DNA from 3 places in the Kitasatospora sp. NPDC059408 genome. Region 3 is predicted to be linked to each of the others. Evidence: riboswitches for the same ligand, from Rfam matches in the RefSeq annotation. Region 3 holds a riboswitch; each other region holds the start of a gene.
What was found. Region 3 has a riboswitch for cyclic di-AMP ahead of ACFXDE_RS00080 (transglycosylase family protein). Riboswitches for the same ligand answer to the same signal wherever they lie in the genome.
Positions count from the first base shown of each region.

Region 1: another riboswitch for cyclic di-AMP. It lies ahead of ACFXDE_RS25040 (NlpC/P60 family protein); the one in region 3 lies ahead of ACFXDE_RS00080 (transglycosylase family protein).
Region 2: another riboswitch for cyclic di-AMP. It lies ahead of ACFXDE_RS00995 (hypothetical protein); the one in region 3 lies ahead of ACFXDE_RS00080 (transglycosylase family protein).

Region 1 covers NZ_JBHYWI010000039.1:75,002-85,087, reverse strand. The annotation lists gene ACFXDE_RS25055 (glycosyltransferase 87 family protein) at 1-1,229, shown strand, start outside; gene ACFXDE_RS25050 (hypothetical protein) at 1,239-2,384, opposite strand; gene ACFXDE_RS25045 (NlpC/P60 family protein) at 2,423-3,469, opposite strand; gene ACFXDE_RS25040 (NlpC/P60 family protein) at 3,697-4,821, opposite strand; cyclic di-AMP (ydaO/yuaA leader) riboswitch at 4,832-4,985, opposite strand; gene ACFXDE_RS25035 (NlpC/P60 family protein) at 5,334-6,371, opposite strand; gene ACFXDE_RS25030 (NYN domain-containing protein) at 6,572-8,011, opposite strand; gene ACFXDE_RS25025 (hypothetical protein) at 8,152-8,415, opposite strand; gene ACFXDE_RS25020 (rhomboid family intramembrane serine protease) at 8,618-9,400, shown strand; gene ACFXDE_RS25015 (Lrp/AsnC ligand binding domain-containing protein) at 9,442-9,723, shown strand; gene ACFXDE_RS25010 (aminotransferase class V-fold PLP-dependent enzyme) at 9,727-10,086, opposite strand, start outside.
Region 2 covers NZ_JBHYWI010000001.1:233,878-243,963, reverse strand. The annotation lists gene ACFXDE_RS01015 (TetR family transcriptional regulator) at 1-112, shown strand, start outside; gene ACFXDE_RS01010 (TIGR03618 family F420-dependent PPOX class oxidoreductase) at 140-577, opposite strand; gene ACFXDE_RS01005 (alpha/beta hydrolase) at 808-1,977, shown strand; gene ACFXDE_RS01000 (MoaF N-terminal domain-containing protein) at 2,097-2,426, opposite strand; cyclic di-AMP (ydaO/yuaA leader) riboswitch at 2,912-3,084, shown strand; gene ACFXDE_RS00995 (hypothetical protein) at 3,086-4,369, shown strand; gene ACFXDE_RS00990 (hypothetical protein) at 4,392-4,883, opposite strand; gene ACFXDE_RS00985 (IclR family transcriptional regulator) at 5,161-5,958, opposite strand; gene aceB (malate synthase A) at 6,162-7,811, shown strand; gene ACFXDE_RS00975 (gamma-glutamylcyclotransferase) at 7,987-8,388, shown strand; gene ACFXDE_RS00970 (8-oxoguanine deaminase) at 8,700-10,085, opposite strand.
Region 3 covers NZ_JBHYWI010000001.1:14,322-24,407, forward strand. The annotation lists gene ACFXDE_RS00070 (DUF397 domain-containing protein) at 1-225, opposite strand, end outside; gene ACFXDE_RS00075 (hypothetical protein) at 797-1,774, shown strand; cyclic di-AMP (ydaO/yuaA leader) riboswitch at 2,137-2,296, shown strand; gene ACFXDE_RS00080 (transglycosylase family protein) at 2,283-3,602, shown strand; gene ACFXDE_RS00085 (hypothetical protein) at 3,880-4,080, shown strand; gene ACFXDE_RS00090 (LacI family DNA-binding transcriptional regulator) at 4,277-5,296, opposite strand; gene ACFXDE_RS00095 (glycoside hydrolase family 13 protein) at 5,322-7,037, opposite strand; gene ACFXDE_RS00100 (sugar ABC transporter permease) at 7,143-8,048, opposite strand; gene ACFXDE_RS00105 (sugar ABC transporter permease) at 8,148-9,152, opposite strand; gene ACFXDE_RS00110 (extracellular solute-binding protein) at 9,289-10,086, opposite strand, start outside.

The sequences.
Region 1 (10,086 bases), on a different contig from region 3:
TGCGCTCGCCGGGCGGCGACGTCACCGCGGACGTCTGGATGATCTACCACGCCTGGTACGGCGTCCTGCAGACCGGCACCTTCCCGTTCGACGACGTCACCTGGCAGTACCCGCCCGGCGCCGCCCTGGTGATCCTGCTGCCCGGCCTGCTGCCGTGGTCGTACGTGGTCTCGTTCTGGGTGATCTGCGGGGTCGCCGACGCCCTCGTGATGGCCCTGCTGGTCCGCACCGGCCTGCGCCGGGGCCGGGCGCTGACCGGCGCCTGGCTGTGGGTGGTGGCCGTGCCGCTGCTCGGCCCGATGATCTACAACCGCTTCGACATCATCGTCACCGCGAGCGCGGTGGCCGGCCTGCTGGCGCTGATCCGCCGCCCGGCCGTCGGCGGGATGCTGCTGGGCCTCGGCGGGATCGTCAAGATCTGGCCGCTGCTCGGCCTGATCGGCACCCCCTCCGGCCGCCGCACCGGCCGTTCCTGGACGCTCGCGGCGGCCACCGCCGTCTCGCTGGGCTTCCTGCTGGCCGCCGGGATGAACGGCGCCTTCGGCTTCCTGGCGTTCCAGAAGGACCGCGGCGTCGAGGTCGAGTCGCTCGGCGCGCTGCCGCTGCACTACGCGAGGATCGCGGGCGGCTGGGACGGCCGGGTGACGATGAACTACGGCTCGGCCGAGATGCTCGGGCCCTGGGTCGGCGTCGTCGGCAAGGTCATGATGGCCGGCACCGTGCTGGGCTTCGCGTGGCTGCTGCTGTGGCGCTACACCGCCAAGCGCCGCAACGCGGCCACGATGTACGACGCGGCGCTGACCGCGCTGCTGATCTTCACCGTCACCAGCCGGGTGATCAGTCCGCAGTACCTGGTCTGGCTGATCGGCGTCGCGGCGGTCTGCCTGACGGTCCGCGGCAGCAGCCAGCGGCCGGTGGCACTGCTGATCCTGCTCGCGGCGCCGCTCACGCTGCTCGAATTCCCGCTGATGTTCACCCAGGTCCTCGCGAGCGACCCGGCGGCCATCGCCGTCCTGTCGGCGCGCAACCTGCTCCTGCTGGCGGCGACGGTCCTGTCCTGCGTCCGCCTCTGGCGCTCCACGCGGGGCACGGACCGGCTGCCGCCGACCGTCGTGCTGACGCAGCCGGAGCCCGTCCCGGCCGGCTCCTACCCGGTCCGCCCGGGCATCGCCTACGAGCAGGACCTGCTCGACGGGATCGACCGGCCCAACACCCCGGCCGGGCGCTAATTACCCGTCCTAGGCGTTGAGGGCGGCCACCTCGGCCACCCACAGCCGCGTGAACTCGTCCTTCCCGAGGCCCAGTTCGGCCCGGAACAGCCGGTCCATCCGCTGGTCGCGGTCCTCCCCCGCGCCGTCCGCCGCGCCCACCGCGCGGTAGAACGCGACCAGGCGGGCGGTGCCGAAGCGGGCGGCGATCAGCCGGCAGGCGAGCCAGGCCTGTTCGTAGGCCTGGGCGATGCCGGTGGTGCCCGCGGCGAAGTCGCGGTCGGCGGGCAGGGCCGTGGGCACCCTTCCGGCGGCCACGTCCCGGGCCAGCTCGGGGGCGATCTGGCGGGGCGTGCGGCCGGAGTCGCGGTAGGCCGTCCAGTCGGCGACGCCCTCGGAGAGCCACAGCGGCGTCCAGGCCCGGGTGTCGGCCCGGGTCGCGACGTGGGTGGTCTCGTGGGTGACGACCACCTGGCGGCCGAAGTCGCTGAGCCGCCCGAACGCCTCGGGGTTGATCAGTACCCGGTCGGCCGGGGTGTGCGAGGGCGCGCCGGGGGCGGCCACGGTGACCGCCGCCATGCCCGTCCAGCCGGCCGGGTCGGCCTCCAGCAGGCGGGCGAACTGCGGCTCGGTGGCGGGCAGTTCCAGCAGCAGTCGGCCCGCCCAGCCGGTGCCCCAGACCGCGCTCACCGCGGGGACGGCGCGGTCGCCGATCGCGACCGGCCCGGCCGGGTCCGGTCCGGCGGCGAGGCCGAGCACCAGGCACTGCGCGCCGCGCGCGGACCGTCCCGTCCCGAAGTCCCAGAGCGCCGGCGGCCCGCTCGCGGCGTCCTCGCGCTCGACCCGCCAGCCGTCGGCCCGCGTCAGCGTGAGGCGGCGGGGGTAGACGGCGGGGTACTCGTCGTAGCCGGCGACCCGGACGTCCAGGTCGGCCGTGACGGTCAGTCGGCCGGGGCCCGTGCCCGGGGAGACGACGAGGTTGCGGTAGCCGGCGGTCAGCGGCAGTCCGGTGGTGGCCGACAACTCGCGCGCGCGTTCGTCCAGCACCGCCGCCACCTCGGTCCGCTCGTCCGCCCCGCCGAGCCCCCGGCCGGTCGCCGCGGGGGCGACGGGCGGCAGCGACAGCTGGGCCAGCCCTCCGGCGGCGAGCAGCAGGGCGCCGCGCCGGGACAGCACGCAGGGCCGTATCGCGTCCGGTCCGGACGGGGTCGGGCTCAGAGCCGGACCACCCCCGCGACGGGCATCGCGTTGACGCTCTCGTACCGCACCCTGGCCCCCGGGTACGGGGCGTGCACGATCACCCCGCCGCCGGCGTACATGCCGACGTGGTGCATGTCCCGGTAGAAGATCACCAGGTCTCCCGGTCGCGCTTCGGACAGGCTCACCCGCTGGCCGGCGTAGGCCTGGGCCTGCGAGGTGCGCGGCAGGCTCACTCCCGCCTGCCGCCAGCTGTAGTACATCAGACCGGAACAGTCGAACGCGCGGGGACCGGTGGACCCGTACACGTACGGCGACCCGATCATCCGCACCGCCGCCGCGAGCGCCGCCGCCCCGCGCTCGGAGGCGGGCGGGGTGGTGCCGAGGTCCAGCCGGTCGGTGCCGCGGGTGGCGCGCTGCTCGGCCTCCTGGGCGTCCTGCGCGGCCATCCGGGAGCGCTCGGCGGCGCCCAGGCTGTTGAGCAGCCGCTGGGCCTTGGCCAGCCGCTGCTGGATCTCCTGCTTGCTGTCGGCGAGCGTCCGGCGGGCCTGGTCCAGCTCGGCGAGCTTGGCGGCGGTCTCGGTGCGGCGCTGGTCGAGCCCGCGCTGACGGGTCACCAGCTCGTGCAGCGTCTCGTTCTGCCGCTCGGTCGCCTGGTCGAGGCTCCGGGCGCGGGCGAGGTAGCCCTCCGGGTCGGTGGCGAGCATCAGCTGGACGGTCTGCGCCATGCCGCCGGAGCGGTACTCGGCGCCGGCCACGGTGGCGAGGTCGCCGCGCAGCTGGTTGAGCTGGTCCTGGGCGGCGGCGATCTCGCCCTGGAGGACGGTGGTCTCACCCTGGAGCCGCTGCTGGGCCTCCTGCGCGGCGTTGTACTTCTCCGACGCCTGTTCGGCCTCGTTGTACAGCTGCTCGACCTGCGCCTTGACGTCCTTGCGGCTGGGCGCGTCCGGGGAGCCGGGGGCGGCCTGGGCGCTGCCGCCCGTCGTGACGCCCAGGGCGGTGGTGGCGGCCGCGGTCAGCACCAGCGCACGGGCGAGCAGTTGGGAACGGCGGTGCACGGGCATGGCGGCGGCTGCTCCAATCCTGCGGACCGGTCCCGCCGCCGCACCCAAGCGGGCGGTCCTGGAGCGGGAGTCCGGTGGCAGACGTTAGCGAGTCCGGGCAACCGAGTCCAAACCCCTCCCAACCCGAATATTTGATCCTGAATCGGACATCAGTCCGAGGAAAGGAAACGCCGCAGGCCCGGACCTCCGGGGAGGAGGGCCGGGCCTGCGGGAAGCCGAGCGGGGAATCAGACCCGCACGATGGACGAGAGCGGCATGTTGGTGACCGCCTCGTAGCGGACGCTCGCACCCGGCTTGGGCGCGTGCAGCACCTGGCCGTTGCCGGCGTAGATGCCGACGTGGTGGGCGTCGTTGAAGAAGATCAGCAGGTCACCGGGCTGGGCCTGGGAGAGGTCCGTGCCGATCCGGGTCCCGGCGCCGGCCTGCTCCTGCGAGGTGCGCGGCAGCGAGACGCCGGCCTGGTCGAAGGCCCAGACCATCAGGCCCGAGCAGTCGAAGGAGTTCGGGCCGGTGGCGGCCCAGACGTACGGGCTGCCGATCTTGGTGGCGGCGTAGGACAGCGCGGCGGCACCGCGCGAGCTGCCCGCCGCCGGCGGCTTGGCGACCGGCGAGGACGACGGGGCCGAGCCGAGGTCGGTGCGGCTGCTGTCGCGGGAGGCGCGGTCGGCGGCGGCCTGCTGGGCCTTCGCGGCGTCTGCCTTGGCCTTGGCATCGGCGGCGGCCTTGTCCTCGGCCGCCTTGATGGCCTGGCGCTCCTGCTCGGACAGGGTGTTGAAGAGGTTCTGGGCGGCCGTCAGCTTCCCCTGGATCTGCTCCTTGGACGCCTTCAGCTGCTGGGTGGTCGCGTCCAGCTCGGCGAGCTTGCCCTGGGCCTCGGTGCGGTCCTGGTCCAGCTTGCGCTGCTGGTCCTGGAGCTCCTTCAGCTGACCCTTCTGAGTGCTGCCGGCCTGGTTCAGGGCGTCGGCCTGGCTGAGGAAGTTGTCCGGCTTGGACGAGAACATCAGCTGGACGGTCGGGGATATGCCCCCGTTGCGGTACTGCTCGCCGGCGATCTGGGCGAGGCCGCCCTGGAGGTCGGTCACCTGCTCCTGCTGGCGGGCCACCTGGTCCTGCAGGCCGCTGACCTGCTTCTGCAGCTCCTGCTGCTTGGCCTGGGCGGCGTTGTACTGCTCGGTCGCCACCTCGGCCTGCTCGTTGAGCTGGTCGACCTGCTCCTTGACCTGGTCCTTGGTCGGCGCGGGGTCGGCGTGGGCGCCGGACTGCGCGGAGAGGGCGACGGCTGCCGCGGCAACTCCGGTCAGGAAGGAAACTCGGGCACGACCGGCGGGCTTGGGACGACGATGGGACGCCACGAAGGCGGACTCCTTCTTCCTACGTCCGCCTACCGGGTGAGCTGACGGGTTCGGGCCGGAAGCATGCCCTACGACGCCTCACGGCCGTTCCACCGGCCGACCTGGCGCCGATTCACCCCGGAGGAACGTGGTTCCCCGGCTCCGCTCCACAGCGCCCCCTGTCACTGGGCTCCCCTGTCGGACGGTCGCTTCGACCCGTCCCGCTGCTTCACGAACTCGGCGGGAACCACCGCCGCCACCCTGGCTGGGCGATCGACAGTGCGGTGGTCCGGGTCACGACCCTAGTAACTGAACCGTGATCGGTTCAAATCCTTGTCAGAAAAAAGGCGGAAGAATAACCAAGTTCTTTTGTGAAGATGACAGAAGGTGATCGCGGCAGTACGCAAGGCTGATCACTTGTCACGCGAACGCGGCGAAACGCAGGGAAACGCGCTCAAGCGAACGCGCCACCCCCGCTCGGGAGGTGGCGCGGATCACAGGGCCGTCGCGCCGGCCCGCGGCGTGTCGGGGGGTCAGACCCGGCGGATGGTGTTGATCGGCATCGCGTCGGCCTTCATCACCTTGACGACGTCGCCGGTGTGCGGCGCGTGCACCACCATGCCGTTGCCGATGTACATCGCGACGTGGTGCATGTCGGGACCGTAGATCACCAGGTCGCCGGGCTGGGCCTGGTCCAGCGAGGGCACCCGGGTGCCGTAGTGGCCCTGCTCCTGCGAGGTGCGCGGCAGCGAGACGCCGGCCTGGCCGTACGACCAGAGCATCAGGCCCGAGCAGTCGAAGGTGCTGGAGCCGACGGCACCCCACACGTACGGCGAGCCCTGCTTGCTCATCGCCTTGGCCACGGCCACGGCCGCGTAGCCGCTGGCCGGCGGCAGGCTGCTCAGGTCGACCCGGTCGGTGCCGCGCGAGGCGCGGTCGTCCTGGGCCTGCTGGGCCTTCAGCGCGGCGCGCTCGGAGGCGCTGAGCGAGTTGAGGAGGTCCTGGGCCTGCTTGAGCTTGGCGTTGACGTCCGCCTTGGACTGGTTCAGGTCCTTGGTGGTGGAGTCCAGGGAGGCCAGCACCGCGGCGGCCTCGGCCTTCTCCTGGTCCAGGCGGCGCTGCTGGTCCAGCAGGCCCTTGAGCGCGTCGGTCTCGGTGGCGGTGGCCTGCTGCACGCTGGAGGCCTTGGCCAGGTAGTTGTTCGGGTCGGAGGAGAGCATCAGCTGGACGGACGGGTCGATGCCGCCGGTGCGGTACTGCTCGCCCGCCACGCCGGCGAGGCCGGTCTGAAGCTGGGTCATCTGCTCCTGGCCGCGGGCCACCTGGTCCTGGAGCTGGTCGGCCTGCTTGCGCAGCTGGTCGGCCCGCTCCTTGGCGCCGTTGTACTTCTCGGCGGCCTGCTCCTGCTCCTGCTGCAGCTCGTCGATCTGCGCCTTGACGTCCGTCTTGTTCGGCTGCGGCGCGGCGTGCGCGGCCACCTGGGCGGAGAGCGCGACCGCGGTCGCAGCAGCAGCGGTGAGCACGGAGACCCGCGCGCGGCTCGGCTGCTTGGGACGGCGGTGGGAGGCCAAGGGACCTGCTCCTTCTTCCATGGACTCACCGGTTCGGGTGAGAAATCCGGAAAATAGGTTTGACGCCAGACCCTAGTGAACATCCAGGCATTGCGCCACTCCCCCAAAGGCGTGAACTCCGAGCCCCCACGCCGCTTCACCGAATCCGCACATCACCGCAAACCGGACGCTGAGCGGCCGTCATCCCCATCGGCACGGAATCAGGGCCGCGCCAGCCGGTTCAGCAGCAGAACCGAGGCGACCGGGCGCGCGCCGGCCTTCCGCACGCCCTCCGCGACCTCCCGGTCGGCGGAGACCACCACGACCGGACGGCCCTGCGGCTCGGCCCGCACCAGGCGTCTGATCAGCTCGTCCGCCGTCTCGCCGGTCCGGCTGAAGCGCACCCGGACCCCGCGCGGCGGCGCCATGATCACCGGCACGTCCAGGTCCTGCCCGTCGAACACGCACGTGACCTCCGCCTGCGTGCGCTGGGCCAGCATCGCCAGCCCGCCCAGCAGCCGCAGCCGCTGCTGCTCCAGCGGCAGCGTCGGATAGCCGGTCTTCGTCACGTTGTAGCCGTCCACCACCAGGTGCACCTGCGGGATCGCCAGCAGCTGGTCCAGCAGGGCCGGATCGTCTTCCGCGAGCCCGCGCCGGGCCACGTCGTGCGGCGAGGCCGAACCCGGCACCACCGCCTCCACCAGGTCCGCCGGACGGATCTGCGACACCGGCAGCGCCAGCTCGCGCTGCAGCCCCTGCGCCGACTGCAGCACGGTGTCCAGCAGCAGCCGCAGCCGCATGTCCTCCACGCTGCGCCCCTCGCGGGCCGAACGGCGGCCCTGCTCGGCGGCGGTCTCCAGCTCGCCGACGCGGTGCCGCAGCCGCCGGGCCTCGCTCTCGGCCGCACTGCGCTCGGTCGCCGCCTGCGCGCGCAGCGCCTCCAGCTCGCCGGCCAGCCGACGGGTCTCGGCCTGCGCCCGGCGGGTGTCGCTCTCCAGCGAACGCACCTTCTTGCGCAGCGAGTCGGCCTCCCGCCGGACGTCCTCGGACTCGGCCCGCTGCCGGTCCAGGTCCGCGCGCGCCCCGGCCCGCACCTCGGCCAGCTCGGCCTGCAGCTTCTCCACCAGCCGGGCCGCCTCCGCGGCCGCGCCCTCGGCGCCGGCCCGCTCGGCCTCCTCGCCGGCCTCGGCGACCAGCCGGCTCCAGCCCGCCGACCGCACCAGGTAGGCGGCGGCCGCGACGTCCATCGGATCGGCGGCGCCGGGGACGCTGCCCGACTCCAGCGCCTTCACCAGGTCCGGCTGGCCCAGCCGCAGCCGCTCCGCTATCCGCAGCCGGAAGGCCGGCTCCGACTCCAGCGCCGCCGCGATCGCCGTGGCCGCGTACTTGGCCCGCCGGGCCGGGGTGAACTTGGCGTACTGACGCAGGCTCTGCGGCAGCTCACCGGGCGGCAGTCCGCCGAGCGCGTCCGCGGCCAGGCCGACCACGCGCCGGCGCACGCCCTCCGGCAGCGGCCGGTCGAGCTTCTCGGCGGGACGGCCGGCTCCCGGGTCCGCGGCGGTTCCGGACGCGGCGGCACCGTCGGCGGCCCCCGCCGTCCCGGCGGCCGGCTCCGCAGCGGGCTGCCCCTGCGGTCCGGCGGGCTCCCTCGCTGCGTCCACCACGTCCTCGGCTCCGATCCTGGTCCAACGGGTGCGGCCCCGCGGCCGCCGTCCCTGTCGTCACGCTCCGTGCGTTCTGTCTGTATTGTCCCGTGCGGCGGACGGCCGTGCCGTGCACCGTCCACCGCACCGGCGGGGCATCAACCCTGCTCGGCCTCGACCGCCGCGTCGTCCGCGCCCGGGCGGGCGACCAGCTCGACCTGGTCCACCGCGTTGCACCAGCGGCAGCGCACCGTCTCGACCGTCTCGCTCAGGACTTCGGTCTCCTCGACCTTGGACTCGCCGGCCAGGTCGAAGTGCAGGAACTCGGTGACCCGCGCGGAGCGGGTCACGTCGAAGCGGGTGAGGTTGCCGCACAGGGTGCAGCGCCAACGCGTCTCGGCGGTCAGAGCGGGGACGGTCATCGGGGGTCCTCTCGGGTGGTCCCTGGGTGGGCTAGGCGCTCCCCCCGGAGCCCCGGCATCGGCGGCGGGAGGCGGGAATGCCCGCCCCAAGCCTATTGCCTGGGGCAACCATCACGGCCACCGGTTCGGGCGATCGGGACGGCTAGTCCACCTGCCGTACAGCGCGGTGTCACGGAGGGCCCGCGGAGGGATGCTTGGCCGCATGGCGCTCGCGGCCCCCGGCCACACCGACGCGCGGGACCGCGGCCCCGCGGTGCCCGCCCCGGCGGTCACCTACGCCCTGATCGCGCTCAACACCCTGGTCTTCCTGTTCGGGCCGGCCGCCGGACTCAACCCCCTCTACGGCACCGGGCAGGCCCGGCTCTGCGCCGAGCAGCGGTACGAACAGCGCTGGGGCGCCGTCCCCGCCGAACTGCTGGCCGGGCGCCCGCTGACGGCCGAACAGCTCGCCGAGGCCCCGGACCCGGTCCCCGGCTGCCCGGCCGCCCCCACGCCGGGCAAGCGCCCGGCCGTCTCCGTCCTCACCGGCCTCTTCCTGCACGCCGGCTGGCTGCACCTGGCCGGCAACCTCCTCTTCCTCCACGTCTTCGGCCCCACCGTCGAACGGCGGGTCGGCCGGGCCCGCTTCCTCCTCTTCTACCTGGCCGCCGGGAGCCTCGCGACGTACGGCTTCGCCCTCGCCGAGGCGCACTCGGCGGACTCCACCCGCGTCCTGATCGGAGCCTCCGGCGCGATCTCCGCCGTCCTGGGCGCCTACCTGCGCTTCCACCCGCGCTCCCGGGTGACGACGCTCGTCCCGCTGCTGCTCTTCCTGCCGCTGCGGTTCCCGGCCTGGCTGGTGCTGGGCCTCTGGTTCGCCCTGCAGTGGTGGTCGGTGCACTCGGCCGGGCCCGGGGTCGCCTACCTGGTCCACGTGATCGGCTTCTGCGCCGGCTTCCTCTACGCCTGCACCGTCGTCGGTCACCCCCCGAGACGACCCGGCTGAGGCCCGATACGCTGGCGCCACCCCACGAAGGAGCCGGAACAGTGATCACCGCCATCGTCCTGATCAAGACCAGTGTCGACCGCATCCCGGAGATCGCCGAGGCCATCGCCGCCATCGAGGGCGTCAGCGAGGTGTACTCGGTGACCGGCGGCTACGACCTGGTCGCGATGGTGCGGGTGCGCAAGCACGACGACCTGGCCGACGTCATCCCGGGCCGGCTGAACAAGGTCCCGGGCGTCGCCCACACCGAAACCCAGATCGCCTTCCGCACCTACTCCCAGCACGACCTGGAGGCCGCGTTCGCGCTCGGCCTGGACGAGTAGTCCTCAGTCCTCACGGCGAGTGTCGGCGACGCAACGGCCGCCCTCGTTCCGGTAGTTCCACGCCGCGCCGTCCGTGACCAGCTCGCGGACGGCGGTCAGGAAGCGGTCGACGTGCTCGTCCGGGGTCCCGGCGCCGAAGCTGACCCGGATGGCGTTCAGGCTGCGCTCGCCCGGCAGCGACGGCTCCGGCGCGCCGCACTCGGACGGCGCCACGTCCTCGTCGCCGAGCAGCGTGCGCACCAGCGGGTGCGCGCAGAACAGCCCGTCGCGCACGCCGATGCCGTACTCGGCGGAGAGCGCGGCCGAGAAGTGCGAGCTGTTCCAGCCCCGGACGACGAAGGACAGCACGCCCACCCGCGCCGA
Region 2 (10,086 bases), 220 kb from region 3:
GTGGGCCCTCTCCGACGCCCCCGCGACGGGCCCGGGTTCACCTCAGGAGCTGGGCGCCCGCTGCATGCGCGAACTCACCGGGGGGCTGCGCCCGTGGAGCCGGGTGCCGTGAGCAGGGTGCCGTGAGCAGGCCTGTGCGTCAGCGGTCCTCGAAGGCCGCGGCCGGCAGGGGTTCGACGCCGACGACGCGGCGGATGCGGGTGGGCTCGATGAGGACGGTGACGCGCCGCTCGCCGGGGATCCGCCACTCGTAGCGCTCCGCGCCGAGGTACTTGCGGGCGAGATCGTCCATCCGGCGGTCGGCGCGCTCGCCGGTCACGAACCCGACGGCGCGGCCGTGGATCTGGACCCGGTCGTACGGATCGGCCAGGTCGGCGTTGGAGAGGCAGACGCGCGGGTCGCGGCGCAGGTTCCGCTCCTTCGTGCGGCCGATGGCCGTGTTGAACAGGACGAGGTCGCCCTCCAGGTCCACCCACATCGGGGTGACGTGCGGGGCGCCCTCGGCGTCCGTGGTCGCCACGTACCAGATCCGCGGCTCGCGAACCCGAGCCCGGATCTCCTCGTTCCAGCCGCCCACCGCGCCACCTCCAGGGATTCCCGATCACCTGACGTTCTATCAGGTTCGGCTCGGCGAGATGACAACTTTCAGATGACAGATTTCAAACTCTGTTATCTGAAAGTTGTCATCCGTCACCCGGAACCCCGGCCCGCTAGGGTGGAAGATCGCGTCCCGACGGGGAACCGGGGAGGTGCCCCGGATGTCCTAGCGGCGGGGGCGTGAGTTCGAGGCGTGGGAGCAAGTAGGACATGGGTCTGACGAGCCACAAGGTGTTGGCGCTGACCGTATTGATCGCCGTCGTGATGATGGCCGCCACGGTCTGGCTGTGGCCCAGACTCGCGAGGAAGACCTGGCAGGCGGTGCTCGGCCGGATCGGCACGCTGCTCGCCACCCAGTTCACCGTGCTCGCCGCGCTCGGACTCGTCGCCAACAACTACTTCTCCTTCTACAGCAGCTGGGACGACCTGCTCGGCACCGGCGGTGACAACGGCCCGGTGGTGATCCACAACAAGGCGGACGCCTCCGGCCGCCTGCTCGTGGAGACGATCGGCCACGCCTCAGTCCAGGGCGGCGGCGCGATGGGCCGCGAGCCCGCCAAGTCCGGCGAGATCCGCAAGGTCCGGATCGACGGCAAGCTCACCCGGCTGTCCACGGAGGGCTACGTCTACCTGCCGCCGCAGTACTTCCAGCCCGAGTACGCGCAGCGCCAGTTCCCGGCCGTGATCGTCAGCACCGGTTTCCCCGGGCAGGCCGAGAACCTGATCACGCGGTTCAACTACCCGGGCGCGGCGCTCAAGCTGCTCCAGGAGGGGAAGATGCAGCCGACCGTCATGGTCCTCATGCGCCCCTCGCCGGCCCTCCCGCAGGACACCGAGTGCGAGGACATCCCCGGCGGCGCGCAGTCCGACACGTACTTCACCAAGGACGTCCCCTCGGCGATCCAGGCGAGCTTCCGGGTCTCCGCCGACCCGCAGGCGTGGGCCTTCATGGGCAACTCCACCGGCGGCTACTGCGCGGTCAAGCTCGCCATGCGCCACCCGGAGGTCTTCCCGACCGCCGTCTCCCTCTCCGGCTACTACCGTGCCGCCGAGGACCCGACCACCGGCGACCTCTTCGGCGGCAGCCGGCAGCGCCGGGACGAGGCCGACCTGATGTGGCGGCTCAAGAACCTGCCGCAGCCCAAGGCGGCCGTTCTGCTGGCGGGCACGAAGCAGGGTGACGGCGACTACAAGCACGACACCGAGGCGTTCATCGACGCGGTGCAGAGCCCCGGCCCGATGAAGGTCTCGTACAGCATGCTGGAGACCGGCGGCCACAACTTCGAGACGTGGAGCAAGCTGCTGCCGTCCTCGCTGGAGTGGCTGTCCGAGCACCTCAAGGTCCCGAACCAGCCGGGCCAGCCGGCCCCCGCAGCCTGAAGCCGGCCTTCGTAGCCGGACAGCCGGTTCCCGCAGCCGGATGGTCCCCGCGGCCCGACTCGCTGCAGCCGGCCGGTTCCCGCAGTCCGACGGTCGCCGGCCTCGCGGACCGGCCGGCCTCAGGCCACCCGCTCCAGCGTCCCCGTGTGGAGCTCGCCGACCCGGCCGCCCTCGCCCTCGAAGGTCCAGAACGCGCGCACCGTCAGCCGGACCAGGTCCATCACGTGGCTGACGGTGATGCCGCTCTGCTCCGTCCAGCTGACGAAGTACACCTCGGGCGCGACCTCGGCGACGTGGAGCGCCACGTCCTCCCACTGGCCCGCCGACTCGCCGAGGCCCTCCCAGCGCAGCCGCTTGCCGTCGGCCGAGTAGGCGTTGCGGAAGGCCGCGCCGTTGTCGGCCCGGAAGAGGTAGGTGCGGCCGGCGAAGGCGGGCAGGGGCGCGGTCATGGTGCGGCGGTTCCTCGTCTCTGCGGGAGGGGGCGCGGTGCTCTTGTGCACGACGGTGGATGTCGGACCTCCAATTTATCCGATCGGGCGAGCTCGCACGCCACTGCCAGTGAAGACGCACCCCCGTCACCGTCACCACGCAAGGCCCGCCAGGGCACCGCCGGCCAACAGGTGACACCGGCACCGGCACAGGCACCGCGACGGTCGGCGGCACCCGGCTGCTCGGCGGGCGCGACCGCCTCGAACCCGCCGGGGCGCCGGACGCCGGGGTCCGGATCGGCGCCCGGCTCGCCCGAACATCAACGGCCCGCCGGGATGCCGGCCAACTGATCCACTGCGCACCGTAGTTGATCGACACAACTGTGAGCTGCGCGACAACCGGTCGAGACGAGTTGTCCGTTCACGGACCGACTGCCTAGCCTGCAACGGCGTCCGCCCTCGCGGACCCCGCCGCCGGGACGCCGAGTCCCGTCCACCCGACGGCGGGCAACCGAGCACCACAGCGGACGGGAGCGGGGGAACCAAGGTCAGCGCCACGACCCGGCACGCCCTCGCGCGTGCCGGCCGCGGCTTGGGGTGAAGCCGTTCCCACAGGCGGCCGGGCGACCTCTCAGTCCGAACCCGACAGCTCACCTCGCAGGCGTCGCAGAGGACACCCCATGCACAAGCCTGCCCGGCGCCCCGCGCCCCGCCATGCCCGCCCGTCCCACCGCGGCCGCACCGCCGCCCTCGCCGCCACCGGCGCGCTCGCCATCACCGGCGCCGGCCTGTTCGGCCTCCAGTCCGCGCCCGGAGCCCAGGCCGCCACCGGTCCGACCGTCACCCAGGACCGGCTCGCCCCGGCCACGATGGTCGCCGGCCGGGCCGCCACGGCGACCCTCACCGTCCACTCCTCGTCCTGCTTCACCGCCAAGACCGTCGGCGTCGGCGTGCGCGACGCGGCCGGCAACAACCTCGACTTCCCCGGCAACGCCAGCAATGTGCCGATCTGCCCGTGGAGCTACACCTTCACCAGTGGCGCGCGCGCCCTGCCGGCCGGCACCTACACCCAGTTCGGGTTCTGGCAGGACTTCGGTGGCGCCTGGCACAACCTGCCGTCGCAGCAGCTCGTCGTCTCCGGCACCCCGACCCCGACCACCACCCCGTCGGCCACCCCCACCCCCACCCCCACGCCCACCCAGGCACCCACCCAGACGCCCACGCAGACCCCGAGCGCCACCGCCACCCCGAGCACCCCGGCGCCGTCCTCCCCGATCGCCGGCAAGTCGCTGACCTGGTCCGACGAGTTCAACGGCCCGATCAACTGGGGCCAGCGCTGGGTCGGCGACAAGAGCACCGCGTACAAGTACGGCAACCACAACCCGGACGACAACAAGCTCGACTGGCTGGACCCGAACAACGTCAGCGTGGCCAACGGCGTCGCCACCTTCACCGCCACCCCCGGCAGCAACACGCTGGAGAACGGCAAGCAGTCCTGGAACACCGGCTTCCTCACCACCGAGGGCTCCAGCGAGGGCTTCCAGGTCAAGACCGGCGACTACGCCGAGACCCGGGTCAAGCTGCCGGCCGGCTCCGGCGCCTGGCCGGCCCTGTGGACCTGGAAGAACGGCAACGGGGAGGTCGACTCCTTCGAGTACCACCCCGACAACCCGAACCTCCTGGAGCTGACCAACCACGTCAACCCGGGCAACTTCGACTACTACACCAACGCGAGCGCCGTCGCGAAGGACCAGTGGGTGACCATCGGCACCTACTACGGCGCCACCTCGGTGGACTGGTACGTCAACGGCGTGAAGGTGTTCTCGGACGGCAAGGGCGTCGGCGCGAACTTCTCGGCGTACCTGATCCTCAACCTGTCGGTGTGCGCGGGGCAGTACCACCCCGCGCCGCAGGGGACCGCCCCGATCACCTTCGCCGCCGACTACGTCCGCGTCTACCGGTAACCGCACCGGCACACGGTAGCCATCAGCCGGCAGCCGTCTCGACGACCCTGATGTCGAACGGCTGCCGGTTGTTGCGCGGGTGCCGGTCGTCCGGGCTGATCACCGTGACCTTCCCACCGGTCAGCAGGCCCGTATGCGCCATGGGGGAGATCCGCACCGTGACGAGCGCGGTCGCGCTGCGTCCCTCGGGCAGGCCGGGGCCGAAGGTGCAGCGCACCTCGCGGCCCAGGAACGCCTCGCAGTTCTCGGGGAAGTACGGGCCCACCGCCGTCACCTCCTCCGGCAGGGTGACGATCACGGTGAAGGGCGAGGCGGTGGTGTCCGGGCCGAGGTTGGCGACGAAGGCGTGCACGGTCGTGGTGCCGCCGGGCGGTGCGGGGCTGGGGTCGAGCCGGACGACCTCCAGGTCGGAGTCGGACAGCGCCGCGGCCCGGCTCGCCGGCGCGAGCTGCACGGCCGGACGGGGGTCGGGCCGCTGCCCGGCCCACGACGGGACGGCGGTCAGCGTCGCCACCGCACAGCCTGCCGCCACGGCCACCGTCAGCCACGTCCCGCTCCGTGCCGCGTTCCCAGCCCTGCCGCGAAGCCTCTTGCGCCTGCGCTCCATCGCCGTTCACCGTGCCCTCGTGCTCCGGCGGCCCGCGCCGTCGCGGGCCGCGTCCGCACCAGGGTGGCCGAGCGGCGGGCGGCCGTCGCCGCGCCCCGCCCTCCGTCCGCCCGAACGGAGGAACGTGTGCACAGGAAGTCGACCAGTCCGACTTCCTGCGCATGACACCTCAACTGACCACTCGTCAGGGCGCGAGGACCTGCCCCAGTCGGGCCGCGATCTTGTGCATCACGGAGACGAGCGACGCCGCGCCGTCCTGCTGCTCCAGCGCCCGGATGCGGGCCTCGGGGCCGGAGACCGACAGCGCCGTCGGCGTCGGCGCGCCCGGGACGGCGAGCGCGATGCAGCGCACCCCGATCTCCTGCTCCTGGTCGTCGACGACGTACCCGCGCTCGCGCGCCTCGGCGAGCTGGTGCAGCAGCTCCTGCGGGTCGGTGACGGTGTACTCGGTGTGCGCGGGCAGCGTGTTGGGGCCGAGTATGGCGCGGGCCTCCTCCTCGGGGAGCTGGGCGAGCAGCGCCTTGCCGACGCCGGTGCAGTGCGGCTGCACCCGCCGGCCGACCTCGGTGAACATCCGCATCGAGCGGCGCGACTGCACCTGCCCGACGTAGACCACCTCGCCGCCCTCCAGGACCGCGAGGTTCGCGGTCTCGCCGGTGGCCTCCATCAGCTCGGCCAGGTAGGGGCGGGCCCAGCTGCCGAGCAGGCGCCCGGCGGTCTCGCCGAGCCGGATCAGCCGGGGGCCGAGGGTGTAGCGGCGGGCGGTGTCCTGGCGGACGTAACCCTGCTGCACGAGGGTACGTACCAGGCGGTGGATGGTCGGCATCGGCAGGCCGGAGGTGGTGGAGAGCTCGCTGAGCGTCGCCACGCCGCCGGAGTCGGCCAGCGCCTCCAGGAGCTGGAAGGCGCGTTCGACGGACTGCACGCCGCCGCTCGCGCGGTCGGCGCCCGTCGTCGATGCTGTGTCGGGGGTCGCAACCACCGGCGTTCCCTTCGCTGTCGGGGAGGAGTAGAGTCCCGGCGATCACATCAACAAACCGTTGAAATTCTGTATCGCGGAAACTAGTCTCCACCTTACAGAATCGAATGCGCCGACAGGTGGGTTCGGATCAAGGAAGTTCCCCAAAGGAAGCTCCCACCGGAGCTCCCTTCGCCAGGCTCAACCGTCTTAGGAGTGTCCTGCTCATGGCCACAGATCAGGGACCCGGCGTCTCCCCCGCCGCTCCGGTCGTCACTGTCGCCGGTCCGCGCGTCCACCGGGCGGAGGAGGTGCTCACTCCGGAGGCGGTCGCCTTCGTCGTCGGCCTCCACCGCGCGTTCGAGGGCCGCCGGCAGGAACTCCTCGCCCGGCGGAAGACCCGGCGCGCCGAGATCGCGCAGGCGGGCACGCTCGACTTCCTCCCGGAGACCGCCGACGTCCGCGCCGGCGACTGGAAGGTCGCCGAGGCGCCGCGCGCCCTCCAGGACCGCCGCGTCGAGATCACCGGCCCCACGGACCGGAAGATGGTCATCAACGCCCTCAACTCCGGTGCGCGGATCTGGCTCGCCGACTTCGAGGACGCGACCTCCCCGACCTGGGAGAACGTCGTCAGCGGCCAGGTCAACCTGATCGACGCCTACGAGGGCCGGATCGACTTCACCAGCGACGCCGGCAAGGCCTACGCCCTCAAGCCCGCCGCCGAACTCGCCACCGTCCTGGTCCGCCCGCGCGGCTGGCACCTCGACGAGAACCACCTGCTCGTCGACGGCGTCCCGGTGGCCGGCGCGTTCTTCGACTTCGGCCTGTACTTCTTCCACAACGCGGCCCGGCTGCTCGCCAAGGGTCCGGAGGACCCCAACTCCGGCCCGTACTTCTACCTCCCGAAGACCGAGAGCCACCTCGAAGCCCGGCTCTGGAACGACGTGTTCACGCACGCCCAGGCGCAGCTCGGCATCCCGCACGGCACCGTCCGCGCCACTGTCCTGATCGAGACCATCACCGCCGCGTTCGAGATGGACGAGATCCTCTACGAGCTGCGCGACCACGCCGCCGGACTCAACGCCGGCCGCTGGGACTACCTGTTCTCGATCGTCAAGAACTTCCGCGACGCCGGCGAGCACTACATCCTGCCGGACCGCAACAGCGTCACCATGGCCTCGCCGTTCATGGCCGCCTACACCCGCCTGCTGGTGCAGACCTGCCACAAGCGCGGCGCCCACGCGATCGGCGGCATGGCCGCGTTCATCCCCAGCCGCAAGGACCCCGAGGTCAACGCGGCCGCCCTGGAGAAGGTCAGGGCCGACAAGGACCGCGAGGCCGGCAACGGCTTCGACGGCTCCTGGGTCGCCCACCCGGACCTCGTCCCGGTCGCCCGCGCCTCCTTCGACGCCGTGCTCGGCGAGCGGCCCAACCAGAAGGACAACCCCGGGCCGTCCGAGCCGGTCACCGCCGCCCAGCTGCTCGACATCGCCGGCGCCGGCGGCACCTGCACCCACGCGGGGCTGCACAACGCCGTCCAGGTCGGCGTCCGCTACATCGAGGCGTGGCTGCGGGGCCTCGGCGCCGTCGGCATCTTCAACATGATGGAGGACGCCGCCACCGCCGAGATCTCCCGCTCGCAGATCTGGCAGTGGATCCACAACGGCGTCGTGCTCTCCGACACCGGCGAGAAGGCCACCGCCGAGCTGGTGCGCGGCCTGGTCGCCACCGAGCTGGCCGAGCTCCGCGCCGAGCTGGGCGAGGCCGGGTACGCCGGCGGGCGCTGGCGCGAGGCCGCCCAGCTCTTCGAACAGGTCGCCCTGGCCGAGGAGTTCGCGGACTTCCTGACCCTCCCCGCGCTGCCCCTGCTGGGCTGACCCCAAGCTATCCGCCGGTGCCACCGCCGCACGCCTGCCGCGGTGGCGCATGCCGGCGGGCCACTACTCCGTTCCGTACGGCGACGAATCCACCTGTCCTCTCGTCGCCGTGCGGAACGGCCTTTTTTGCCACGGCCCCTTTGCCGTGGTCCTTGTTCCCGTGAGGAGTTCACCCATGGCACGCATCTTCTTCAACGGCCAGGCGATGGCCGGCGGACCGTTCCACGCCAAGGTCGCCGACGCGCTGATCGGGCCGGCCCGGACCGCCCCCGGCTACCGCTTCTTCTCCATCGACCACAGCGGCGGGACGGACGTCTGCCCGGGGCTGCTGGCGGACCCGGACGTGGACAGCGCGATCGACGGCGAGCTGTACGACATCAGCCTGGAGCGTCTGCGCGACGTCATCCTGCCCGGGGAGCCGCGTGAACTGGAGCTCGGCGTGATCGAGCTGGAGGACGGCTCCGCGTGCCTGTCGATGCTGCTCGCCCGCGGGGAGCTGGAGCGCGGCGTCCACCGCGAGATCACCCACCACGGCGGGTGGCGCGCCTACCTGGCGACGCTGGGGCGCACGGCCTGACCAAACCTGACCGGCCTGACCAAACCTGGCCAAGCCTGACCGGCCTGACGGCTGGGGGCTGTTCTAGGGGCCGACGGCAGGACAACCAAAGACGGATAACAGCGAACAGATAACAGATGACAACTTTCGTCATCTGTTATCTGTTCGCTGTTATCCGTTCGGCGCCCCCGGGCACGCCGCAGCCCCGGACCCTCGCCGTGGGTCCGGGGCTGCGGTCCGCGCGCCGGGTGTGGCGCGCGGAGTCCGGGTCACGCACCGTCCCTGGGCGGCCCGGAGTACAGGGAACGGAAGAGGAGCGGGCTACCGGTCCGTCAGACCGGGCGGGCCGCGAGCTCCTTCGCGGCGCGGGCGCAGTCGCGCGCGATGCGGTCCTCGTTGACGGTGGTCAGCTGCCCCTTCTCGACGACGGCGTTGCCGTTGACGAAGAGGACGGACAGCGGCGGAAGCGCGCCGAACGTCAGGGCCGCGACCGGGTCGGCGATGGACGAGTGCATGATCCCGTCGATCTTCCACAGCGCCAGGTCGGCGAGCTTGCCGGCCTCGATGGAGCCGATCTCGTTCTGCCGGCCGAGCACCCGCGCGCCGCCCATGGTGCCCAGGCGCAGCGCCTGGCGCCCGGTCAGCGCGGTCGGGTAGCCGTGCAGGCGGTTGATGAGCAGGGCGTTGCGCAGCTCGGTGCCGAGCTCGCCGGACTCGTTGGACGCGGTGCCGTCGACGCCGAGGCCGACCGGTACGCCGGCCTTGATCATGTCGGGCACGCGCGCGATGCCGGCCGCCAGGCGGGCGTTGGAGGAGGGGCAGTGGGCGACGCCGGTGCCGGTCTCGGCGAACTTGGCGATGTCGGAGTCGTTCATGTGGACGCAGTGCGCCATCCACACGTCCTCGCCGAGCCAGCCGACCGACTCGAAGTAGTCGGTCGGGCCCATGCCGAACAGCTCCTTGCAGAACTGCTCCTCCTCGGCGGTCTCCGAGCCGTGGGTGTGCAGCCGTACGCCCTTGCGGCGGGCGAGTTCGGCGGACTGCCGGAGCAGGTCGGTGGAGACGGAGAACGGGGAGCAGGGCGCGATGGCGACGTGCAGCATCGAGCCGAAGGAGGAGTCGTGGTACTTGTCGACGGCGGCCTCGGAGGCGGCGAGGATGTCGTCGAGCTCCTCGACGGCGTGGTCCGGGGGCAGGCCGCCGTCCTTCTTGCTGCGGTCCATGGAGCCGCGCAGCGCGGTGAAGCGCAGGCCGAGTTCCTGGACGGCCTCGACGGAGGCGCCGAGGACGTCGCCGCCGTCCTTGGGGAAGACGTAGTGGTGGTCGGAGGCGGTGGTGCAGCCGGACTTGAGGAGCGCGGCGGCGGAGCCCTGGCTGGCGGCGTGGACGAGCTTCTCGTCGATGCGGGCCCAGGTCGGGTAGAGGGCGACGAGCCAGTCGAAGAGGATGTTGTCCTGGGCGAGGCCGCGGGTGATCCACTGGTAGAAGTGGTGGTGGGTGTTGACCAGGCCGGGGGTGACGAGGTGGCCCTCGGCGTTGATCCGGCGCACGACGTTGTCCAGCCAGGCGGGGGCGGGGCCGCTGCCGACCGACTCGATCTTGTTGCCGAGGATGACCACGTGGCCGCGGGCGTGCTCGGTGTCGTTGGCGTCGACCGTCGCGATGGCGGCGTTCTCGATGACGATCCGCTGGTCGGCGGGTGGGGGCTGGACTGCCATG
Region 3 (10,086 bases):
CGCGGCGATCTCGGCCCGCGTGTAGATGAGCGCCGGACCGTCCGGGAAGCGCGAGTTGCGCATCGCCACGTCGCCCCCCGGCAGCGCGGCGAACTCGACGCAGTTGCCCTGGGAGTTGCTGTGCAGGCTCTTCTGCCAGACCACTCCCTCCAGCTCGGTGGCGGCCATCCCGTTGTAGGGACCGTACGAGCCGCCCAGTTCCTGCGATTCGTGCGAGTCGTGCATAGAAGTCTCCCGAAGAGCCCCGGAGTTGCGGTCCAGCGCGGCGCCCCCGGCACCCGCCGAACGAACGGGCCGGCCCCGTACCAGCCCGGCACAACGCCTCACTTGACGCGATGATAGCCCTTGTGCACGTGCATCAGCACGAGACGGTGCAGGTGCACGAGGCCTTTCACCGGCCGACCTGAACTCTTCACGGACCCTTCTCCTGACGGTACGTAAACGGACATAGCCGACCGAACCGGCCCGCTTCCGATAACCGGCCGTGAGCGGCTCCCCGCTAAATGTTGATCTTCGAAAGCCGGGAGTCGCGCACTCGTGACCCTCCGTCAGACCGCCCGTCGACTGTGAGACATCTCACTCGCCACGGGTGCAACGTGACGCCCCACCGGACCCGTCTCCAGGAGATACCGGCGGACGCGCGGGGGTTGGGCCAGGTATGTCCGGAATATGACCTAATGACCGCTCATCGACCCGCGCACGCGAGAGCTCCGCGCGCCGCGCACACCACGCTCGCGCGAAACCGGCACGGCAGCCGACTGCAGCCCTGACGGGCCGATGTCCTACGATCTCCGCCATGAGCACCGCAGCCATCCCGGGCGCGCCACTGCCCGTTCGCACTCCAGGCTCCCGTGCGCGGGGGCGCCACCGTCGCCCCGAGCGCCCCGAGATCCCGTCCGGCTCCCCGGCCCTGGTGCTCGCCGTGCCCGCGACCGCCGGGCCCGAGTCCCGCTCGGTCGTCGAGGAGCTGCTCTCGATCGTCCGCAGCGAGCAGAACGGCGTCCAGACCGCGGTGGGCTACCTCCCCGGCGACGGCACCGAGGGCGCGGACGGCACCGAGCGCAGCATCGGCGAGCTGCTGGCGGCCGCCGCCGAGGCCGGCGTCCCGGCACCGATCCTGGTACCCCTGGTGCCCGGCCCGCACGACTTCCTGCCCGAACTCCACGCGCTCGCCGCCGAGTACGGCGCGCACGTCACCGACGTGCTGGGCCCGCACCCGCTGCTGGCCGAGGCCGTCCACGTCCGCCTGTCCGAGGCCGGGCTGGCCCGCGCCGACCGCGCCCGCCTGTTCGCCATCGCGACCGCCGCGGACGGCGTCGTGCTGACCACCGTGGGCGGCGAGGACGCCGCGGCCGCCGCCGGCATCACCGGCGTGCTGCTGGCCGCCCGCCTGGCCGTCCCGGTCGTCCCCGCCGCGCTCGACGTGCCCGGCTCGGTCGCCGCCGCCGTCGCGCACCTCAAGGAGACCGGCTCGCAGCGCCCCGCGCTGGCCCCGCTGGTGATCGGCCCGGAGGCGGACTCCGAGCTGCTCGCCACGGCCGCCGAGGAGACCGGCTGCCCGTCCGCCGCGCCGCTCGGCGCCTACCAGACGGTCGGCCAGCTCATCGCCTCGCTGTACCTGGCCGCGCTGCCGGCGCCGTCCGCGGAGGCCCTGGCCGCCGCGCAGGCCCAGGCCGAGGCCGAGGCGGCGGAGGCCGCCGCCGAGGGCTCCCGCGCGGCCCACGCGGCCGGTGGGACGGCCTCCGGGGCGACCGGGGAGGCCGCCGGCGAGTAACCGCCGACAACGCGTACGGAAGGGCCCGGAGCGACCGCGCTCCGGGCCCTTTCGGCTTGCGGCGTAAGGGAATTAAGAGCCGAATGCGCGAGATGTCCGTTCTGTGATTGTTTGCGATCGAGTGACCGCCCGTCATGCAATTCCTGAGAGCCTGCCAGTTGTGCACATCCGCAGGTTTATTGCAAGAAAACGATCATTTTCGATCTTGGAGAAGGAAATTCTTGGCGGCTTTCCATAATCCGTGATGCGCATCACAGGTATTTGCAGTTCGTACTTAAGTCTGCTTAACGTGCTCCCCGTTCGTGACCACACGGACCCAGCACATCCGCAACGCCGAGTCCTGCCGTCGGGTGCGCTGGAAGCGCGAAAACGCACCACGGCAGGAGCGGGGGACCCACAGGTAAGTCGCCCCGGACCGATCCACGGAACGGTCCTGGGCTAGGGGTGAAGCCGCGCCACAGCGCGGCCGGGCAACTCCGGCCCGAATCCGACAGCTCACCTCGCAGGCGTGGGAGAGGACCGCGTCTTCATGCTGCCCACCAACGGCACTCGCCTGTCCAGCCGCACCCGCCGCGTGATCGCCGCCCTCGGCGTCGCCGGCGTCGGCCTCACCATTCCCTGCCTCACCTCCGGCACCGCCTCCGCCGCCTCCGTCACCACCTGGGACAAGGTCGCCCAGTGCGAGAGCAGCGGCGACTGGAGCATCAACACCGGCAACGGCTTCTACGGCGGCCTGCAGTTCACCTCCAGCACCTGGGCCGCCTTCGGCGGCACCTCGTACGCCCCGCAGGCCAACCAGGCCACCAAGGACCAGCAGATCGCCGTCGCCGAGAAGGTCCTCGCCTCGCAGGGCCCCGGCGCCTGGCCCGTGTGCTCCGTCCAGGCCGGCCTGACCGCGGGCGGCGCCCCGGCCGCCGTCGACACCTCCGCCGCCGCGAGCACCGCGAAGGCCGCCCCGGCCGCACCCGCTGCCAAGCCGTCCTCGAAGCCCGCCGCCAAGCCCGCCGCCCCGGCGCAGGACCAGGCGCAGGCCCCGGCCGCCGCCGACTCCGCCAAGGGCACCTGGGCGCAGAAGCGCCAGGACTGGACCCAGGGCGGCACCACCCAGGCCGGTGCCTCGGACTACACCGTCGTGGCCGGCGACTGGCTGTCCACGATCGCCGACAAGCACAACGTCAAGGGCGGCTGGCAGCGCCTGTACGAGCTGAACCGCGGCACCCTGACCGACGGTCCGGACACCATCTACCCGGGCCAGCACCTGTCCTTCGGCGACTCCGCCCAGGCGCCGGCCGGCCAGTCCGGTGACTTCAACTGGTTCGACCGCTCGCAGAAGCCGGGCCAGTCCTCCGCCGGGAACGCCGTGAACGCCCAGCCGGCCGCCGAGGCCCAGACCCCGGCCGCCAAGCCGTCCTCGAAGCCCGCCGCCAAGCCCTCCGCCCAGGCGCAGACCCCGGCCCCGGCCGTCACCGGCTCGATGGCCGCCGCGGTCAGCTTCGCCAAGGCGCAGGTCGGCCAGGCGTACGTCTACGGCGGCACCGGCAACGGCGGCTGGGACTGCTCGGGCCTGACCCAGGCCGCGCTGCGCGCCGCGGGCATCTCCATCCCGCGCGTCGCCAACGACCAGGCCGCCGCGAGCACCCACGTCTCGCTGGACAGCCTGCAGCCGGGCGACCTGCTGTTCTGGTCCAACAACGGCCAGGACTCCGGCGTCTACCACGTCGCCATCTACATCGGCGGCGGCCAGTACGTCGAGGCCGCCAACCCGAGCTCGGGCGTCCGCCTGCAGACCATCGCCAACTGGGCGCCGGACTTCGCCGGCCGCGTCTGAGGATCCTTCCGGAACCGTCCCGCCGGGGACGGGTGACGGATCGCGGATGACAGCGAACAGATGACAGATAACAGATTTCATCATCTGTTATCTGTCACCCGCCCACCGCCCCGGGGAGAGACTGGTCGCTCTCCCCGGGGCTTCGGCGTACCCGCCTCCGAAGTCCGTGCCGCCTTCCCCCGGCGCGCACCCGTGGCTCCGCGCATCGGAGCATTCGCGTGGTCAAACCCCGGCCCAGCGGGCATGCTGCTGCTCTGCACCCGAGGAGGAGTCACCCATGGCCCAGGTCACCGTCACGCTCGACGCGAACCTCGCGATCGACGCGATGATGCTCTCCGGCACCAAGAGTCCCCAGGACGCCGTCGAACTGATCCTGCGCGACTACCTGGCCCGCGGTCGCCGCACCGAGACCCGCACCGGCGACGCCGCCGACGGCCACCGCGTCACCGCCGACCGCCCGGCCGTCCAGGAGGGCTGACCCCGGCCCGTCACGGCACTCGCGGCACAGCCCAGCACAGCGCAGGCCAAACCCAGCACGACGCAGCACAAGCCCGGTACAGCGCAGCACAAGCCCGGTACAGCGCAGCACAAGCCCGGCACAGCCCGGCACGGCACGCCGAAGGGCCCCGGAGAGCAACCGCCCTCCGGGGCCCTTCACACGGCCGTCACCGGCCTCAGCGCGCGCAGGCCCCCGTGGAGCCGCGCATGACCAACTCCGGCTGGAACATGAACTCCCCGCGCTGGGCGGCGTTCCCGCCCACCTCCTCCAGCAGCGCGTCCACCGCCGCCGTCGCCATCGCCTCGACCGGCTGGCGGATCGTCGTCAGCGGCGGCTCGGTGAAGGCGATCAGCGGCGAGTCGTCGAAGCCGACCACCGACACGTCCTGCGGCACCGACAGCCCCCGCTGCCGCACCGCCCGGATCGCCCCGAGCGCCATCATGTCGCTGCCGCACACGATCGCCGTGCACCCCTTGTCCAGCAGCGCGCCCGCCGCCGCGTGCCCGCCCTCGACGCTGAACAGCGTGTGGTGGACCAGCTCTTCGGCCTCCTCCTGCGTCCGCCCGAGGACGGTGCGCATCGCGGCCGTGAAGCCCTCGATCTTGCGCAGCACCGGCACGTACCGCCGCTGGCCGACCGCCAGCCCGATCCGCTCGTGCCCCAGCTCGGCGAGGTGCTGGACGGCCATCCACATGGCGGCCCGGTCGTCCGGCGAGATGAACGGCGCGTCGATCCGCTCGCTGAAGCCGTTGATCAGGACGAACGGCACCCCGCGCCCGGCCAGCCGGGCGTAGCGGTCGTGGTCGGCGGTGGAGTCGGCGTGCAGACCGGAGACGAAGACGATGCCCGCCACCCCCCGGTCCACCAGCATCTCGACCAGTTCGTCCTCGGTGGACCCGCCGGGCGTCTGGGTGCACAGCACCGGCGTGAAGCCGTGCCGGCTGAGCACCTGCTCGATGACCTGCGCGAGCGCCGGGAAGATCGGGTTGCTGAGCTCCGGCGTGATCAGCCCGATCAGCCCGGCGCTGCGCTGGCGCAGGCGGGTCGGCCGCTCGTACCCGAGCACGTCGAGGGCCGCCAGCACGGTCTGCCGGGTGGCGGCGGAGACGTTCGCCTTGCCGTTGAGTACGCGGGAGACGGTGGCTTCGCTGACCCCCGCCTGCGCCGCGATGTCTGAAAGTCGCGCCGTAGTCACGGTCCCAGAGCCTATTGCAACCACGTCAGACCGCCCACCAGCCGGTGCTGTCCGGTGCGAGCACCGTCTCGCCGCCGTCCACGACCAGTTCCGCCGAGGCGAGCAGCAGCGTGCCCGGGGCGGGTATGCGCACCGGCTCGCCGCTCGCGTTGACCGTGCAGACGAAGGAGCCGCGGCGGAAGGCGAGCGTGCCCTGCGGGGCGTCCAGCCACTCGACCCCGGTGCCCGCGCCCAGGTCGGGCTGCGCCCGGCGGACGGCGAGCGCGCTGCGGTAGAGCTCCAGGGTGGAGGTCGGGTCGCCGGTCTGCGCCTCGACGCTGAGCTCGGCCCACTGGGCCGGCTGCGGCAGCCAGGACGGCCCGCCGGCGACCGGTCCGAAGCCGTACGGCGCCTCGGTGCCGGACCACGGGATCGGCACGCGGCAGCCGTCGCGGTAGCCGTCCTGTCCGGCCTGGCGGAAGAAGGACGGGTCCTGGCGGACCTCGTCGGGCAGGTCGGTGACGTCCGGCAGGCCGAGCTCCTCGCCCTGGTAGACGTAGGCGGAGCCGGGCAGCGCGAGCATCAGCAGGGTGGCGGCGCGGGCCCGGCGCAGGCCGAGCGCGCGGTCGCCGGGGGTGCGGATCTGGGTGCCGAGGCCGGGCTCGTTGGCGAAGCGGGTCGCGTGCCGGGTGACGTCGTGGTTGGACAGCACCCACGTGGTGGGGGCGTCGACCGGGCGCATCGAGTCGAGCGAGACGTCGATCACCTCGCGCAGCGCGGCGGCGTCCCAGTCGGTGCCCAGGTACTGGAAGTTGAAGGCCTGGTGGAGCTCGTCGGGGCGGACGTAGTTGGCGGTGCGCTGGACGGTCGGGGTCCAGGCCTCGGCGACGCCGATCCGCTGACCGGGGTACTCGTCGAGGATCCCCCGCCAGCTGCGGTAGATCTCGTGCACGCCGTCCTGGTCGAAGAACGGCATGACGTCGTTGCCGAGCAGCTTGAGCTGGTCGGAGCCGCCGAGGTCGGGCAGGCCGGGGGCCTTGACCAGGCCGTGGGCGACGTCGATGCGGAAGCCGTCCACGCCCATGTCGAGCCAGAACCGCAGGATCGAGCGGAACTCGTCGGCGACGGCCGGGTTCTCCCAGTTGAAGTCGGGCTGCTCCGGGGCGAACAGGTGCAGGTACCAGTCGCCGGGGGTGCCGTCGGGGTTCTCGGTGCGGGTCCAGGCCGGGCCGCCGAAGATGGACTCCCAGTCGTTGGGCGGCAGTTCGCCCGTCTCGCCCTTGCCGGGGCGGAAGTGGTAGCGCTCGCGCAGCGGGGACGCGGGGCCCTCGCGCAGGGCGCGCTGGAACCACTCGTGCTGGTCCGAGGAGTGGTTGGGGACGAGGTCGACGATGATCCGCAGGCCCAGGTCGTGGGCGTCGCGGATCAGCGCGTCGGCGTCCAGCAGGGTGCCGAACATCGGGTCCACCGCGCGGTAGTCGGCCACGTCGTAGCCGGCGTCGGCCTGCGGGGAGGCGTAGAACGGCGAGAGCCAGACGGCGTCCACGCCGAGGTCGCGCAGGTAGGGCAGGCGGCTGCGGATGCCCGGCAGGTCGCCCATGCCGTCGCCGTTGGAGTCGGCGAAGCTGCGCGGGTACACCTGGTAGATGACCGCGTCCCGCCACCAGCCTCTGGACGCACTGCCAGTCACCGGAGCCAGGGCGGCCGCCTCGTGAGCGGTGTCGGCGGCGGGCCGGGAGGTGTCGGCCAGGTTCTGGGTCATGGACGGAATCCCTCGGGGAATAGAGGAGCGAGGAGCGCTGAGACGGGTGCTGGCGGGCGCTGGCGACTGCCGGCGTGTGCCGGCGTGTGCCGGCGTGTGCCGGCGTTACGACTTGGAGGCGCCGGCGGTCAGGCCGGTGACCAGGTGTCGCTGCACCAGGTAGAAGAAGACGGAGGACGGGATCGCGATCAGCACCGCGGTCGCGGCCATGAAGTTCCACTGGGCGTCGTGCTCGCTGACGAAGGTCTGCAGGCCGACGGCCAGCGTGTACTTGTCGGAGCTGAGCATGAAGGTGGAGGCGAACGCGACCTCGGCCCAGGCGGTCAGGAAGGAGTAGAACGCGGCCACCGCCAGGCCCGGGCGGGCGAGCGGCAGGACCAGCCGCCAGAAGGTGCCGATCGGGCTGAGCCCGTCGACCCGGCCGGCCTCGTCGATCTCCACCGGGATGGTGTCGAAGTAGCCCTTCAGCAGCCAGGCGCAGTACGGCACGGTGGTGGTCGAGTAGACCAGGATCAGGCCGGTGTAGCCGTCGAGCAGGCCGAGCTCGGACAGGATCGTGTACATCGGCACGATCAGCACCGCGATCGGGAACATCTGGGTGACCAGCAGCGACCACATGAGCGGCTTGTGGCCGGGGAACTTCATCCGGGAGACGGCGTAGCCGGTGGTGGCGGCGACCATGACGCCGAACACCGTGGTGATGCCGGAGACCAGGAAGGAGTTGCCGAACCAGGTGAAGAAGTCGGTGCCGAACAGCACGTGGTCGTAGTTCGACAGGGTCAGCTTGCCGAGGATCTTCCCGGGGTGGAGGTAGTCCGTCTTGTCCGGGCCGAGCGAGATGTAGAGGATCCACAGCACCGGGAACAGGGCGATCAGGCTGGCGAGGATCAGGGCGCCGTGGGACAGCGCGGTGACCAGCGGGCCGCTCTCGCCGCGGCGGCGGACCTTGGCGGGCCGGGCGGCCGGTGCGGGGCGCGCGGGCGGCGCGGCGGCTTCGGTGGTGGTGCTCATCGGGGGTACCTGCCTTCGTGGGTCAACTGGGTCCGGGGCCGCAGCCGTTGGCCTGTTGCTGTTGGCCTGTTGGCCGTTGGCCTGCTGGCTGTCGGCCTGCTAGCCGTTGGCCTGCTCGTTGCGGGCGAGCCAGCGCCGGTAGAAGGCGGTGAAGACGATGAGGATGGACAGCAGGATCACGCCGTACGCGGCGGACTGCGCGTAGTCCCGGGGCTGCTGGCCGAAGCCGAGGCGGTAGGCCCAGGTGACGAGCAGCTGGGCGTCGGAGCCGCCGCTGGTGCCGAACAGCAGGAAGATGACGGCGAACTGGTTGAAGGTCCAGATCACGCCGAGCAGGACGACGGTCGAGGAGACGGTGCGCAGTCCGGGCAGGGTGACGTGGCGGAAGCGCTGCCACGGGGTGGCGCCGTCCATCTCGGCGGCCTCGTACAGCTCGGCCGGGATGGACTGCAGGCCGCCGAGCAGCGAGATCATCATGAACGGCACGCCGACCCAGGTGTTGACCAGGACGGCGGCGGCCTTCTGCGCCAGCGGGTCGTCCAGCCAGCCGGGCTGGGGCAGGTGGAGGGCGGAGAGCAGGCCGTTGACGGCGCCGCCGTCGGCGAGCATCAGGCGCCAGGAGAAGACGGTGACGAAGGTCGGCACGGCCCACGGGAGGATGAGCAGCATCCGGTAGACGGCGCGTCCGCGCAGCTTCTTGTTCAGCAGCAGGGCGAGGCCCAGGCCGATGGTGTAGTGGAGGACGACGCACAGCACCGTCCAGGTGATGGTCCACACGAAGTGGGACCAGAAGCGGTCGTACGAGCCGGGGCCCCACAGGATGTCGGCGTAGTTGTGGAGGCCGACGAACTTGTAGCTGGCCGGGATGTGGTTGACGCCGATGGTGCGGGCCGAGTTGAGGCTGTTGGCGTCGGTGAGGGTGAGCCAGACGCCCTCGACGAGCGGGTAGAGCACGAGCACGCCGAGCACGAGCACGACCGGGGCGGTCATCGCGTAGGCGTACCAGTGCTTGGCGTAGGAGCGCTTGAGGCGCTCCAGCGGGCCCGGACGCTGCTCGCGCGGCCGGCTGCCCTTGCCGGTGGCGCCCTGCACGGCGACTGACATCGATTACACCTTCTCGGGGGAGGTCTCGGGGAGAGCGGGTCCGGCCGCCTCGGGAGGAGCGGGTCCGGCCGCCGGGCCCGCCGGGGTGAGGGACGTGGGGGTGTCCCTCACCCGCGGCGGGCCGGGCGGCTGACGGCTACTTTGCGAAGCCCGGGAGGAGCTTGGCGTAGTCGGTGGCGACGGTGTTCAGCGCGTCCTGGGTGCTGGTGCCCTGGACGGCCTTGCCGAGGTTGGTGCCGAGCGAGGCGAACAGCGAGCTGTACTCGGGCAGTTCGGGGCGCGGCTTGGCGCTGGCGAGGACGGCCTGGAAGCCGGCGATGCCCGGGTCGGCCTTGACGTCGGCGGTGAAGGCGTCGGAGCGGGTCGGCAGGGTGGAGTTCTTCTGCGCGATGAACGCCTGGCTCTCGGCCGAGGTCATGAAGGCCGCGAACTTCTCGGCGGCGGCCTTGTGGGCGGCGTCGGAGCCGGCGTAGACGGAGATGTTGTGGCCGCCGGTCGGGGCGCCGGCCTTGCCGCTGGAGCCGGCCGGGACGGCGGCGATGCCGAGGTTCTTCTTGTCGGCGAAGGCGGAGCCCTTGTAGATGTTGGTGATCTCCCAGGGGCCCTGGATGATCGCCGCGACCTTGCCGCTGTTGAAGGCGTCCATCATGTGGGCGTAGGCGTCGGTGGTGACGTCGGCCTTGGCGGTGCCGGGCGAGGTGAACATCGACTTGTAGGTCTCGATGCCCTTGACGGCCTCGGGCGAGGTGATGGTGATCTTCTTGCCGGCGGCGTCGACGGTGTCGGTGCCCTCGCCGAACAGGAACGGCATCGCGTAGTAGCCGTCGGCGGCCTTCAGCCAGAAGCCGTCGACGCCGTCCTTGTCCTTGATGGTGGCGGCGTCGGCCTTGAGCTCGTCCCAGGTCTTCGGGGCGTCGGTGATCCCGGCCTTGGC